DNA from 2 places in the Actinoplanes sp. NPDC049118 genome. Region 2 is predicted to be linked to the other one. Evidence: riboswitches for the same ligand, from Rfam matches in the RefSeq annotation. Region 2 holds a riboswitch; the other holds the start of a gene.

Region 1 (6,509 bases), on a different contig from region 2:
TAGGTGTACCAGGCGCCGGACTTGCGGACGATGCTCTGCTCGACGCCGACGTCGATCAGCGAGCCCTCGCGGGAGATGCCCTTGCCATACATGATGTCGAACTCGGCCTGCTTGAAGGGCGCCGCGACCTTGTTCTTCACGACCTTGACGCGGGTGCGGTTACCCACGACGTCGGTGCCGTCCTTCAGGCTTTCGATGCGGCGCACGTCGAGACGCACCGACGAGTAGAACTTCAGCGCGCGACCGCCCGTCGTCGTCTCGGGCGAGCCGAACATGACGCCGATCTTCTCGCGGAGCTGGTTGATGAAGATCGCCGTCGTGCCGGAGTTGTTCAGGATGCCGGTGATCTTCCGCAGGGCCTGGCTCATCAGGCGAGCCTGCAGACCCACGTGGCTGTCGCCCATCTCGCCCTCGATCTCGGCGCGCGGCACGAGGGCCGCCACCGAGTCGATGACGATGATGTCGAGGGCGCCGGAGCGGATCAGCATGTCCGCGATCTCGAGCGCCTGCTCGCCGGTGTCCGGCTGGGAGACCAGCAGGGCGTCGGTGTCGACGCCGAGAGCCTGGGCGTAGTCGGGGTCGAGCGCGTGCTCCGCGTCGATGAAGGCCGCGATGCCGCCGTTGCGCTGGGCGTTGGCCACCGCGTGCAGGGCGACCGTCGTCTTACCGCTGGACTCCGGGCCGTAGACCTCGATGACCCGGCCGCGCGGCAGACCGCCGACGCCGAGCGCGATGTCGAGGGCGATTGAGCCGGTGGGGATGATGGCCATCTGTGTGACAGGCCGCTCCCCGAGGCGCATCACCGAGCCCTTGCCGAACTGCTTGTCGATCTGCGCGAGAGCAAGGTCTAGCGCCTTGTCCCGATCAGGTCCTGCCACCATGTCCGCCACCCCTGTACTCGACTTCCCAGGCGTCTTCGCCGAAGCGTTTCTGTTCACCACGCGGGTCACGCTAGACGTTGGGTCTGACAGAAAACGACCGCCCGGCCGTGAGCTGCGGATGACCTCGCCGCTGAGGACGATAGCCGAACAGGTGTACGACTACGAGTGACACGCCAGAACAAACGTACGAAAGGCGGGTCAGTGCAGGCGCGAAGGCACCCGATCGGGGTACTCGGCCACCACGGCGCGCCAGATGGTAGCGGTGTCCACACCCTGAGCGATGGACTGGTCGATCGTGCGTCCCTGCAACGCCGAGAAACTCTGATCGGTGGCAAGGCTCCTCGCATACGCGGGGCCGAACGCCTGCTCGAGGCGCTCCCAGAAATCCGTCAACCGCACGGGAAAAAGCCTACCCGCGGGCCGCGGGCCACCTCGTCGCGCACAACGCTGAGACACACATCACTACGCGAGAGAGACAGTGGACGCGGCGCCGACCCCGGCCCGCCCGCTTCGCCCCGGATCATCAACTCGTGCGGCCGCCTGGGCGGCCTGCGGGACGGCAAGGCCGGGTCGCGCGGGCGGGCCACCGCGCTAGGGGCGGGCGAGCAGGCAAGCGGCGGGGCAAGCGAGCGAACTAGCGGGCCGACGGGCGGGCGAGCAGGCCGGCGGGCCAACCCAGCGAGGGCAGGCCAATCAAGCGAGGGCAGGCCAGCCGGGAGGGGCGGGCGGGCTTCCCGTCTGCCCACAAACCATGGCGACCAGCACACTGTAGCGACAGACGCGCCGCGAGCGGCTGAGAAGGCTCGTGCGGGACGCATCGGGGAGCGGTTGGTGGTCCGCGTACCGCTCAGGCCAGTGCCGCCGCCGCGACCTTGAGGTCGTCGACCAGGCCCTGGTAGGCCGCGTCCCGGTCGTCGGCCCGCAGCACCGCCGACGGATGGATCGTCGCGAGTGCCTGGGCCTCGGCCGGCGGGAAGTCCTGCGGGCGCTGCGCCGCGGCCGGCCACGGGAGTAGTTCGCCGCGGGATCTCGTGACCCGGAACGAGGGTCCGAAGAGGGTCTTGGCCGCGGTCGCGCCGAGCGCCACGACCAGGTCCGGCTTGAGCAGCGAGAACTCGGCGACCAGCCAGGGGCGGCAGGCGGTGATGTGCGCCGGTCCGGGGGTCTGGTGGATGCGTCGCCGGCCGCGCAGTTCGAAGCGGAAGTGCTTCACGGCGTTCGTCAGGTAGATCACCGACGGGTCGATGCCGGCGTCGCCGACCGCGTCGCGCAGCAGCCGGCCGGCCGGGCCGACGAAGGGCAGGCCCTTCTGGTCCTCGATGTCGCCGGGCTGCTCGCCGACCAGCACGAGCCGGGCATGAGCGGCGCCGCGTCCGAAGACCACCTGGGTGGCGTCCTCGTACAGTTCGCAGCCACGGCAGCCGGGCGCGGCGGCCTTCAGCTCGTCGAGGTCGTGCACATCGGCGGGAATGAACCCCTGGGCGCCGGGCGGGGCCTGCGTCATTGCCATGCAGACGTTTTACCCCCTGCCGTCCCATCCACGCGCGGGGCCTCACCCGAACGAGCATGATCCGACACGCCGACACGACATGTGGGGTTGCGTGTTTGGAGTCGCACCTAGATATGGTGTTGCCCGCAGCTGGTTCGGCCGTCCCTCCAGGACGGCCGAGGCAAGAGGGAATCCGGTGGAAGACCGGAACTGCCCCGCAGCGGTGAGTGGGAACGACCGCCGTCATCAGCACTGGGCCCCGGCCTGGGAAGCGACGGCCAGTAGGAGACCGGAGACCGGTCAGGCCCGCGAGTCCGAAGACCTGCCAGCGCGCCGCACGCTCCGCGTGCGGCGGTCCGAGGCCGCGTGGGACGGCCGACGCCATTCAGGTGTGCGCGCACAGCCGCGTCCACCGGCGTCCTCCTGCGCGCCCGGAGACCACTTCGGAACGGGCTCGCGAGGAGAGAGAGTTCATGACGGTCACGCAGGAGCAGACTGCGTCCGATCCAGCCGTACCGGAGCAGCGCCGACACGCGATGCAGGTGCGCAAGCGCAACGGCGACCCCGAATCGGTCGACGTCAACAAGATCGTCAAGGCGGTCGAGCGGTGGGTCGCCGACCTGGACGAGGTCGACCCGTTGCGGGTGGCGACCAAGACCATCAGTGGTCTCTACGACGGCGCGACCACCGCGGAACTGGACAGGCTGTCGATCCAGACGGCGGCGGAGCTGATCGGCGAGGAGCCGCAGTATTCGCGGCTGGCGGCCCGGCTGCTCGCGGCGTTCGTCGACAAGGAGGTCCGCGGCCAGGGCATCGCGAGCTTCAGCCAGTCCATCGCCCGCGGCCACGCGGAGGGGCTGATCGGGGACGAGACGGCCGAGTTCGTGGCGAGGAACGCCCGCAAGCTCGACGACGCCGTCGACCCGGGCGGCGATCTGCGGTTCGAATACTTCGGCCTGCGTACGGTCGCCGACCGTTACCTGCTGCGGCACCCGCGGACGCGCCTGGTCGTGGAGACGCCGCAGTACTGGCTGCTGCGGGTCGCCTGTGGCCTGTCGACCAGCGCCGGCGAGGCGATCGCGTTCTATCGGCTCATGTCGTCGCTCGCCTACCTGCCGAGCTCGCCGACGTTGTTCAACTCGGGCACCCGGCACACCCAGATGTCGTCGTGCTTCCTCGTGGACTCGCCGAAGGACGAGCTGGATTCGATCTACGAGCGCTATCAGCAGGTGGCGCGGCTGTCGAAGTTCGCCGGCGGCATCGGCATCTCCTGGTCGCGGGTGCGCGGCCGGGGCGCGCTGATCCGCGGCACGAACGGCCGGTCCAACGGCATCGTGCCGTTCCTGCGCACGCTCGACGCCAGCGTCGCGGCGGTCAACCAGGGCGGCCGGCGCAAGGGCGCGGCCTGCGTCTACCTCGAGCCGTGGCACCCGGACATCGAGGAGTTCCTCGAACTGCGGGACAACACGGGCGAGGATGCCCGCCGCACCCACAACCTGAACCTGGCCAACTGGATCCCGGACGAGTTCATGCGCCGGGTCGAGGCCGACGAGGACTGGTCGCTGATCGACCCGTCCGACGCCCCGGAGCTGCCGGACCTCTACGGCGAGGAGTTCGAGGCGGCGTACCGGATCGCGGAGCGGAAGCCGGTCAAGACCGTCAGGGCGCGTGACCTGTACGGCCGGATGATGCGCACGCTGGCACAGACCGGCAACGGCTGGATGACCTTCAAGGACCCCTCGAACCGGCTGAGCAACCAGACCGGCCACCCCGGCAACACCATCCACCTGTCGAACCTGTGCACCGAGATCCTCGAGGTCAGCTCCGACGAAGAGACGGCGGTCTGCAACCTCGGCTCGATCAACCTCGGCGCCCACCTGGCCGGGGACGACGTCGACTGGGCGAAGCTGCGCGAGACCGTGCGGACCGCCGTGGTGTTCCTGGACCGGGTCATCGACATCAACTACTACCCGAGCGAGCAGGCGGCGGCGAGCAACCCACGGTGGCGTCCGGTCGGGCTCGGGCTGATGGGCCTGCAGGACGCGTTCTTCGCGTTGAGGCTGCCGTTCGACTCCGCCGAGGCACGCGAGCTCTCGACCCGCGTCTCGGAGGAGATCTATCTGACGGCGCTGGAGACCTCGGCGTCCCTCGCCGAGCGCTGCGGCCCGCACCCCGCTTACCCCGAGACCAGGGCCGCTCGCGGTGACCTGCAGCCCGATCTCTGGAACGTGACCCCCACGCAGTCCGCCCGTTGGGCGGCGGTGCGCGCGCGGATCGCCGACACCGGCCTGCGCAATTCGCTGCTGATCGCGATCGCGCCGACGGCGACGATCGCCTCCATCGCCGGCTGCTACGAGTGCATCGAGCCACAGGTCAGCAACCTTTTCAAGCGCGAGACCCTGAGCGGCGAGTTCCTTCAGATCAACACCTATCTGGTACGCGAGCTGAAGGCGCGCGGTCTCTGGACGTCGGCGGTGCGCGAGCAGATCAAGCGCGCCGAGGGCTCGGTCCAGGGCATCGAGGCGCTGCCCGCGGACGTCCGGGAGCTCTTCCGGACCGCGTGGGAGCTGCCGCAGAAGGCGCTCATAGACATGGCCGCCGCCCGGTCGCCCTACATCGACCAGTCGCAGTCGCTGAACCTCTTCATGAGCGCCCCCACCATCGGCAAGGTCTCGTCGATGTACCTCTACGCCTGGAAGGCCGGGCTGAAGACCACGTATTACCTGCGCTCGCGGCCCGCGACGCGCATTCAGCAGGCCACGGTCTCCGCCGCGCCGCCCGTGGCGCCGATGCTGTCGGCGCCGGTGCTCGCCGCGCCGGTCTCGGACGCGGATGCCCTGGCCTGTTCCCTCGAGAACCCCGAGTCGTGTGAGGCGTGTCAGTAGATGCTGCTCGATCCTGGAATGGACCTGACCCTGCGGCCGATGAGGTACCCGCACTTCTTCGACCGCTTCAAGGACGCGATCAAGAACACCTGGACCGTCGAGGAGGTCGACCTGCACTCCGACCTCGCCGACCTCGCCGAGCTTTCGGCCGCCGAGCAGCACCTGGTCGGCCGTCTGGTCGCCTTCTTCGCCACGGGCGACACCATCGTCGCCAACAACCTGGTGCTCAACCTCTATCAGCACATCAACTCCCCCGAAGGGCGGCTGTATCTCTCCCGGCAGCTGTTCGAGGAGGCGGTGCACGTCCAGTTCTATCTGAATCTGCTGGACACCTACGTGCCGGATGAGGCCGAGCGGGCGGCCGCCTTCGACGCGGTGGAGAACATCCCGTCGATCGCCCGCAAGGCGGACTTCTGCTTCCGCTGGATCGACTCGGTATTCGACCTGCGCGAGCTGCGGACCAAGGACGACCGGCGTGCCTTCCTGCTCAACGTCATCTGCTTCGCCGCCTGCATCGAGGGGCTGTTCTTCTACGGCGCCTTCGCCTACGTCTACTACCTGCGCTCGCGTGGGTTGCTGCACGGGCTCGCGTCCGGGACCAACTGGGTGTTCCGCGACGAGTCGATGCACATGGCGTTCGCCTTCGACGTGGTCGATCAGGTGCGTGCCGAGGAGCCGGACCTGTTCGACGACAAGATGGAACGGCAGGTCCGCGACATGCTGGCCGAGGCCGTCGAGTGTGAGGTGCAGTTCGCGGCGGACCTGCTGGAGCAGGGCGTCTCGGGTATGTCGCTTACTGACATGCGCACCTATCTGCAGCACGTGGCGGACCGCCGGCTCATCCAGCTCGGCATCGCGCCGCTCTACGGTTCGCAGAACCCGTTCGCCTTCATGGAGCTGCAGGACGTGCAGGAGCTGTCGAACTTCTTCGAGCGCCGGGTGTCGGCATATCAGGTCGGCGTCTCCGGCACCGTGAGCTTCGACGACGACTTCTGACGGTTGGGGCCGGCGCCGCCCGCGGCACGGCTGGGACCGGCAGCACCGCTCGCCGCACGGCGGGAGGTGGTGCCGGTCCGCACCGGCCGTCGAGGTCATCGCGACGGGACCGGCACGGTCGCGGGGTAGGCCGCGGCCGCCACGTCATCGGCGAGGCTGTCGATGGAGCCGTCCTCGATCTGGCTCACCGTCATCCGGATGCCGGGCGGCGCCTCGACGCGGAACAGGGAGCCGGGCGCCACCGCATATCCCGCGTCG
Region 2 (6,509 bases):
CGACCCGGTTGAGGATGACGCCGGCCAGGCGGACCGTGCCGAAGCTGCGGAAGCCGTGCACGAGCGCGGCCACCGACCGGCCCTGCGCGGCCGCGTCGACCACCAGGAGGACCGGCGCGTCGAGCAGGGCCGCGACGTGGGCGGTCGAGCCGGTGTCGCCCGCGCCCGTGCGACCGTCGTACAGGCCCATCACGCCCTCGACCACCGCCAGGTCGGTGCCCGCCGAACCGTGTGCGAACAGCGGCCCGATCAGGTCCTCGCCGACCATGACCGGGTCGAGGTTGCGGCCCGGGCGGCCCGCCGCGAGCGAGTGGTAGCCGGGATCGATGTAGTCCGGGCCGACCTTGAACGGGGCGACCCTCATCCCCCGGGCGGCGAACGCGGCCAGCAGGCCCGTGGCCACGGTGGTCTTGCCGTGCCCGGAGGCGGGTGCCGCGATGACGACGCGGGGGATGTTCACCACTCGATGCCCTGCTGACCCTTGCGGCCGGCGTCCATCGGGTGCTTGAGCTTGGTCATCTCGGTGACCAGGTCGGCGGCCGCGAGCAGGTCCGGATGGGCGTCCCGGCCGGTGATCACCACGTGCTGGGTGCCGGGCCGGTCCGCGAGGGTGGCCACCACGTCGGCCACGTCGACCCAGCCCCACTTCATCGGGTACGTGAACTCGTCGAGCACGTAGAACTTGTACGTCTCGGCGGCCAGGTCCCGTTTGATCTGCGCCCAGCCCTCGGCGGCCTCGGCCGCGTGATCGCGTTCGGTGCCGGGGCGCTGGATCCAGGACCAGCCCTCGCCCATCTTGTGCCACGCGACGCTCGCGCCACCGGCCTGGCCCAGGGCCTTCAACGCCGTCTCCTCGCCGACGCGCCACTTCTCGGACTTCACGAACTGGAAGACCCCGATCGGCCAGCCCGCGCTCCACGCGCGCAGCGCCATCCCGAACGCGGCCGTCGACTTGCCCTTGCCGTGTCCGGTGTGTACGGCCAGCACGGCCTGCCGGCGCCGCTGCCGGGTGGTGAGCCCATCCTGCGGCACCGTCGTGACCTGTCCCTGCGGCATCAGGCGACCCTCCTGCTGGATGCGGCGCCCGCGGCGAGCGCGTCGAGCGGCATGACGTCGGCGCCGAGGGCTGCGGCGAGCCGCCGGGCGAGGCCGAGGCGCACCGGACCGGACTCGCAGTCGACGACCACCGCGGCGACGCCGGCCAGTGCCGGCGCGACGAGCGCGGGGTCCGGGCCGCTGGTCGCGCGCCCGTCGGTGACGACGATCAGCAGCGGCCTGCGGCGGGGATCACGGCGCCGCTCGGTGGCGATGGTCGCGGCCGCGGCGCGCAGGCCGGCCGCCAACGGGGTACGCCCGCCCGTGCGCAGACCCGCGAGCCGCAGCACGCCGACCTCGTGGCTGGAGGTGGGTGGCAGCACCTGCTCCGCGGACGAGCCCCGGAACGTGATCATGCCGACCCGGTCCCGCCGCTGGTAGGCGTCGCGCAGCAGCGACAGCACGGCGGTCTTGACGACGGTCATCCGCCTGCGGGCGGCCATCGACCCGGAAGCGTCGACGACGAAGAGCACCAGATTGGCCTCGCGGCCGACGTGCACGGCCTCCCGCAGGTCACGCGGATGCACGGCCCGCGGGCGCAGGACCGCGGGCCGGGGCGGAGGGGGCGCGGCCGCCTCGGCGACCGGCGCCGCCCGATCCGGCCCGGCGAAGGCCGGCGGTGCCGCGTGGCCGGCGTCCGGGAAAGGGTCCCGGGCCAGGGCTCCCCGGTGAATGGCGGCGCGCAGCGTCGCCGGCAGGTGGGCCGCACCGGCGAGCTTGCCGCGCGGGACCCGGGAGCCGACGACCCGGCCGCGCCGGGAGAGCGCCGGCGAGCGGCGCCCGGCGTGGCCGCCCTCGCCGCGGGCGGCGATCCGCAGGGTCCGCGGCCGGTAGGCGGTGCCGGCCTGAGCGGGTGCGGCGCCGCCGACCCCGGCGCCCTCGGGGGCCTGCTCGCCGGCCGGCGCGGTCTCCGGCCGGCGTTCGGCGGGTCGGGACCCGTTGTCCGGGACGGCGTTGTTCCGGGCGGCACCGTCCGGGGCGGACGGTCCGGGGCCGCGCTGGTCCCGGCCGCCGTCCGGGCCGCCGCCGGGGCCGCCACCGTCCGGTCCGTCGCCGGGACCGCCGTCGTCCGGGCCGTCCGGGCCGCCGTCCGGAGGCGTCGGGTCCGGGTCGTCGTCGGGGGCGGCCTGGTCCAGGGCCTCCTCCAGGCGCTGCTCGTCGGTGCCCGGCGGGTCCAGCGGGTCCCGGCGTCGCCGGTGCGGCAGCGCCAGCCGTGCCGCGTCGCGGATGTCCTCGACGGTGACCCGGTCGCGGCCGTGCCACGCCGCCAGCGCCACCGCGCACCGGGCGACCACGATGTCCGCCCGCATTCCGTCGACCCCGTAGGCCAGGCACACCCGGGCGATCCGGTCCAGCTCCGCGTCGGGCAGCCGCACCGCCGGCACCGCCGCGCGGGCCGCCAGGATCCGGGCCGCCAGCTCGGTCTCGTCGGCCGCGAACCGCCGCGCGAACTCGTCCGGTCCGGCCTCGTAGGCCAGCCGCCGGCGCACCACCTCGGCGCGCAGGGTCGCGTCCCGGGGCGCGGCGACGGTCACCACCAGGCCGAACCGGTCGACCAGCTGCGGCCGCGGCTCGCCCTCCTCGGGATTCATCGTGCCGACGAGCAGGAACCGGGCGGCGTGCTTGACCGACACCCCGTCGCGCTCGACGTGGGCGCGGCCCATCGCCGCCGCGTCGAGCAGCAGGTCGACGAGGTGGTCCGGCAGCAGGTTGACCTCGTCGACGTAGAGGGCGCCGCGGTGCGCGGCCGCGAGCAGGCCCGGCTCGTACGCCTTCACGCCGTCGGCGAGCGCGCGCTGGATGTCGAGGGTGCCGACGACCCGGTCCTCGGTGGCGCCGACCGGCAGCTCGACCAGGGTGGCGGGCCGGTGACCGTGCGGCGCGCCGGCCTCGTGCGGCCCGTCGGGGCAGCCGGGGTCGGTGGCCGCCGGGTCGCAGGCGAAGCGGCAGCCGCGGACCACGTCGACCTCGGGCAGCAGCGCGGCGAGGGCGCGCACCACCGTGGACTTGGCCGTGCCCTTCTCGCCGCGGACCAGGACCCCGCCGACGGCGGGAGACACGGCGGTCAGCAGCAGCGCGAGCCGCAGGTCGTCGAGGCCGACGACGGCAGAGAACGGGTACGGCGTCACGCCCGGTCCTTTCCGCGGGTCCGCGCCCGCGTGTGGAAGGTTACGAGCGGCCGGAGTCTCCTGACTCCCGGGACCTCGATCCCGGTCACAGTGGCGGGACCGTCCCGGTTTCTCACCGGGTTCCTCCGCTGCCGCTCGCGAGTCACTCTTTCTCACGGCGTGGCACGGCGTCAACGCGGGGGCGGGTGGCCGTCCTCACGGCCCGGCCGACACGCCGTGACCGCCCGTCGGCACCGTCCTGCGGATGTCCGGAAGCGAGTCGAGGGCCGGGCGGTGCCGGCCGGTGCCGCCTCAGCGCCCCTCGGGCAGGGCCTTCGCGGTGTCCGGCAGCGGCGGCGGTGCCAGTCTGTCCAACTCGGTGAGCACGTCCGTCACCGCCAGCGCCGAGCGTTCCACCAGCGGGCGCAGCCGTCGGTAGAGGCCGGCGGCGTGCGGATCCGGGCGGGTGGGCTCGCCGACGGCGACCATCGCCGCGGCACCGGACAGGTCCGGCAGCTCGCCGAGGGCGTGCCGCGCGAGCAGGCAGGCGCCGAGCGCGGTGCCCTCCGGCGTGTCCGCCACGGACACGGGAAGGTCCAGGGCCGCGGCGAGCACGCCCACCCACAGGTCGGAGGCGACGGCACCGCCGGTGGCCCGCACCTCGGTCATCGCGATGCCCTCGTCCGCGAACGTGTCGCGGACCAGCGCCAGCTGCTGGCAGACACCCTCGACCGCGGCCCGGACGAGGTGGGCGCGGCCGTGCTCGCGGCGCAGCCCGAGGTACGCGCCGCGCATGCCGCCGCGCCACCACGGCGCCCGCTCCCCCAGCAGGTAGGGCAGGCAGAGCAGGCCCTCGCTGCCCGGCCCGACCTTAGCGGCCTCCACCAGCAGGGCGGCGTCGCGGACGTCGGCGTCCTCGCCCTCGGCGGCCGGGCGGTCGAGGCCGCCGGCGAAGGTCTGTCCGGCCCAGCGCACCACCGAACCGGCGTTGTTGATCGCACCGCCCACCACCCAGTGCTCCTCGGTGAGGGCGTAGCAGAACAGCCGCCCGGCCCGGTCCGCGGTCGGGCGGTTCACGATGGTGCGCAGCGCGCCGCTGGTGCCGAGGGAGACGGCCGCGACCCCGGGCCCGGTGGCGCCGACGCCGAGGTTGGCCAGCGGGCCGTCGGCCGCGCCGATGATCAGCGGGGTGTCCGCGTGCAGCCCCGCCGCGGCCGCCACCTCCGGGTTCAGCCGCAGCCGCCGGGTGGTCGGCACGACCTCGGCGAGCTGGTGCCGGCGCAGGCCGGCCAGCTCCAGCGCCTCGGGGTCCCAGCGGCGCCGGTGTATGTCATACAAGCCGGTGCCGGAGGCGACCGAGAGGTCCAGCAGGAAGCCCTCGTCGGCGAGTCCGGCCAGGACGATCTCCTTGACGCCGCCCCAGCGCGGTGTGTCGCGGAGCTTCGCGGGATCGGTATCCCGCCACCAGGCGAGCTTGGTCAGCGGGGACATCGGGTGCACCGGCGTGCCGGTCCGTGCCTGCAGCGCCTTCGCGTGGCCGGACCCGGCGATCCGCTCGCTCTGCCGGGCCGCCCGGTTGTCGGCCCAGGTGACCAGCGGGCCGAGCGGCGCGCCGTCGCCGTCCATCGGCACGAGCCCGTGCAGGAACGCGCTGAGGCCGACGGCGACGACCCGGTCGTTCTGCCCGTGCACCTGCGCGGCGATGGTGACCAGGGCCTCGATCGCCGCGTCGCGCAGCCGGGCGGGGTCGAGCTCGGCCTGACCCGGCCCGGGCACGGAGAGGGGGTAGTGCACGCTCGCCATCGCCCGCACCTGCCCGGCCGGCCCGGCGGCGACGGTCTTGGTCGCGGTGGTTCCGGTGTCGATGCCGATGACGACGTCCATGCACCCTCCCTCGGTCGCCGACTGTCATGCCCGTTCCGTTCACCGGTCATGCCAGAAGAGGGGCGACCGACCCTAACCCGGTAGCCGGACGACCGTCCTGGCAATCCCGGGCCGGTCCACCTCGACCTCGGTGGCGACGCCGGCAGCAGGGCCGCTTCACCGGCGGCGGGCAGCCGGCCCGCGCCGCGGGACCGGTACCGCAGGCGTGCGCCCTCGGACGCGACGACGCTCGGCCCGCCGGGCAGCCGGACCCGCACGGGCAGCGCGGCACCCGGACAGGAACACCCGGCTGCGGCCGTCGGCGCCGTAGGTGAGGCCGGGCGAGAAGCCGATACCGCGGCCGCCGTCGAGGACCATCAGGACGTTGCGCCGCGGGCCGAGCAGCACCGCCGGTGGGTTCGCGGCACCGGTCAGCCTCTCCTCCAGCGAGATTGCCCGCAGGCCGCACCCGTCTGCTCGAGGAATCCGAGCAGGCCGTAGCTGGTCTGGTCCGGCTCGGCGACGTCGTGCCGCCCGAGGGGCGCCTCGGGAGGTGCTGCGGCTGCGCACGAAGTCGTCGAACCCGTCATTCACCCTGCCTGACACCGGCGGGCGGGCAAAGGTTGCCGTCCACCATGGTCAGAGTGGCGCCGGGCCCCGGGTCCACAACCGCCGGTACGGCGCCAGCCAGGCGTCCAGCGCCCGGAACTGTGCGGGCTCGAGCGAGTAGATGCGCTGCTGCGCGGCCGTGCGGCTGGAGACGAAGCCGGCCTCGCGCAGCACCTTGAGGTGCTTGGAGACGGCGGGCTGGCTCATGGCGAGCCGGTCGACGAGCTGTCCGACGCTGCTGTCGGCGAGCCGGAGCTCGTCGAGGATGCGGCGGCGGGTCGGCTCGGCGAGCACGGCGATCGCGTCCACGGGCACGATGCGACTATGCCAGCGCGGTTATATAACCGTCAAGGCATGTAGTGACGCCGGGAACGGCAGCGCGGCCGCCCTCCGGGAGGAGGACGGCCGCGCGGGAAGTACTTCTCGTCAGCGCTCGGTGATCGGGGTGAACTGGCGCTCCGCCTCGCCCGTGTAGAGCTGGCGCGGGCGGCCGATCTTGGTGGTCGGGTCCGCCATCATCTCGCCCCACTGCGCGATCCAGCCGGGCAGCCGGCCGAGCGCGAAGAGCACCGTGAACATCTTCGTCGGGAAGCCCATGGCCTTGTAGATCAGGCCGGTGTAGAAGTCGACGTTCGGGTACAGCTTGCGGGAGACGAAGTAGTCGTCCGCGAGGGCGATCTCCTCGAGCTGGAGCGCGAGCTCGAGCAGCGGGTCCGGCTTGTCCATCGTGGAGATGACGTCCTGCACGGCCTTCTTCACGATGGCGGCGCGCGGGTCGTAGTTCTTGTAGACCCGGTGGCCGAAGCCCATGAGCTTGACCCCCTTCTCCTTGGC

Evidence for each region. A riboswitch is a leader RNA that binds a small molecule or an ion and turns the genes downstream of it on or off. The one in region 2 is predicted to bind cobalamin.
Region 1: another riboswitch for cobalamin. It lies ahead of AB0B58_RS04155 (ribonucleoside-diphosphate reductase subunit alpha); the one in region 2 lies ahead of AB0B58_RS18365 (VWA domain-containing protein).

The regions. Positions count from the first base shown of each region.
Region 1 covers NZ_JBEZDY010000002.1:355,803-362,311, reverse strand. Annotated here, with positions in the region: gene recA (recombinase RecA) at 1-881, opposite strand, end outside; gene AB0B58_RS04165 (DUF3046 domain-containing protein) at 1,080-1,280, opposite strand; gene AB0B58_RS04160 (UdgX family uracil-DNA binding protein) at 1,729-2,391, opposite strand; cobalamin riboswitch at 2,505-2,715, shown strand; gene AB0B58_RS04155 (ribonucleoside-diphosphate reductase subunit alpha) at 2,844-5,255, shown strand; gene AB0B58_RS04150 (ribonucleotide-diphosphate reductase subunit beta) at 5,256-6,251, shown strand; gene AB0B58_RS04145 (aminotransferase class I/II-fold pyridoxal phosphate-dependent enzyme) at 6,347-6,509, opposite strand, start outside.
Region 2 covers NZ_JBEZDY010000010.1:297,790-304,298, forward strand. Annotated here, with positions in the region: gene AB0B58_RS18355 (cobyrinate a,c-diamide synthase) at 1-463, opposite strand, end outside; gene cobO (cob(I)yrinic acid a,c-diamide adenosyltransferase) at 457-1,056, opposite strand; gene AB0B58_RS18365 (VWA domain-containing protein) at 1,056-3,224, opposite strand; cobalamin riboswitch at 3,256-3,385, opposite strand; gene AB0B58_RS18370 (gluconokinase) at 3,516-5,087, opposite strand; gene AB0B58_RS18375 (metalloregulator ArsR/SmtB family transcription factor) at 5,706-5,990, opposite strand; gene AB0B58_RS18380 (citrate synthase) at 6,102-6,509, opposite strand, start outside.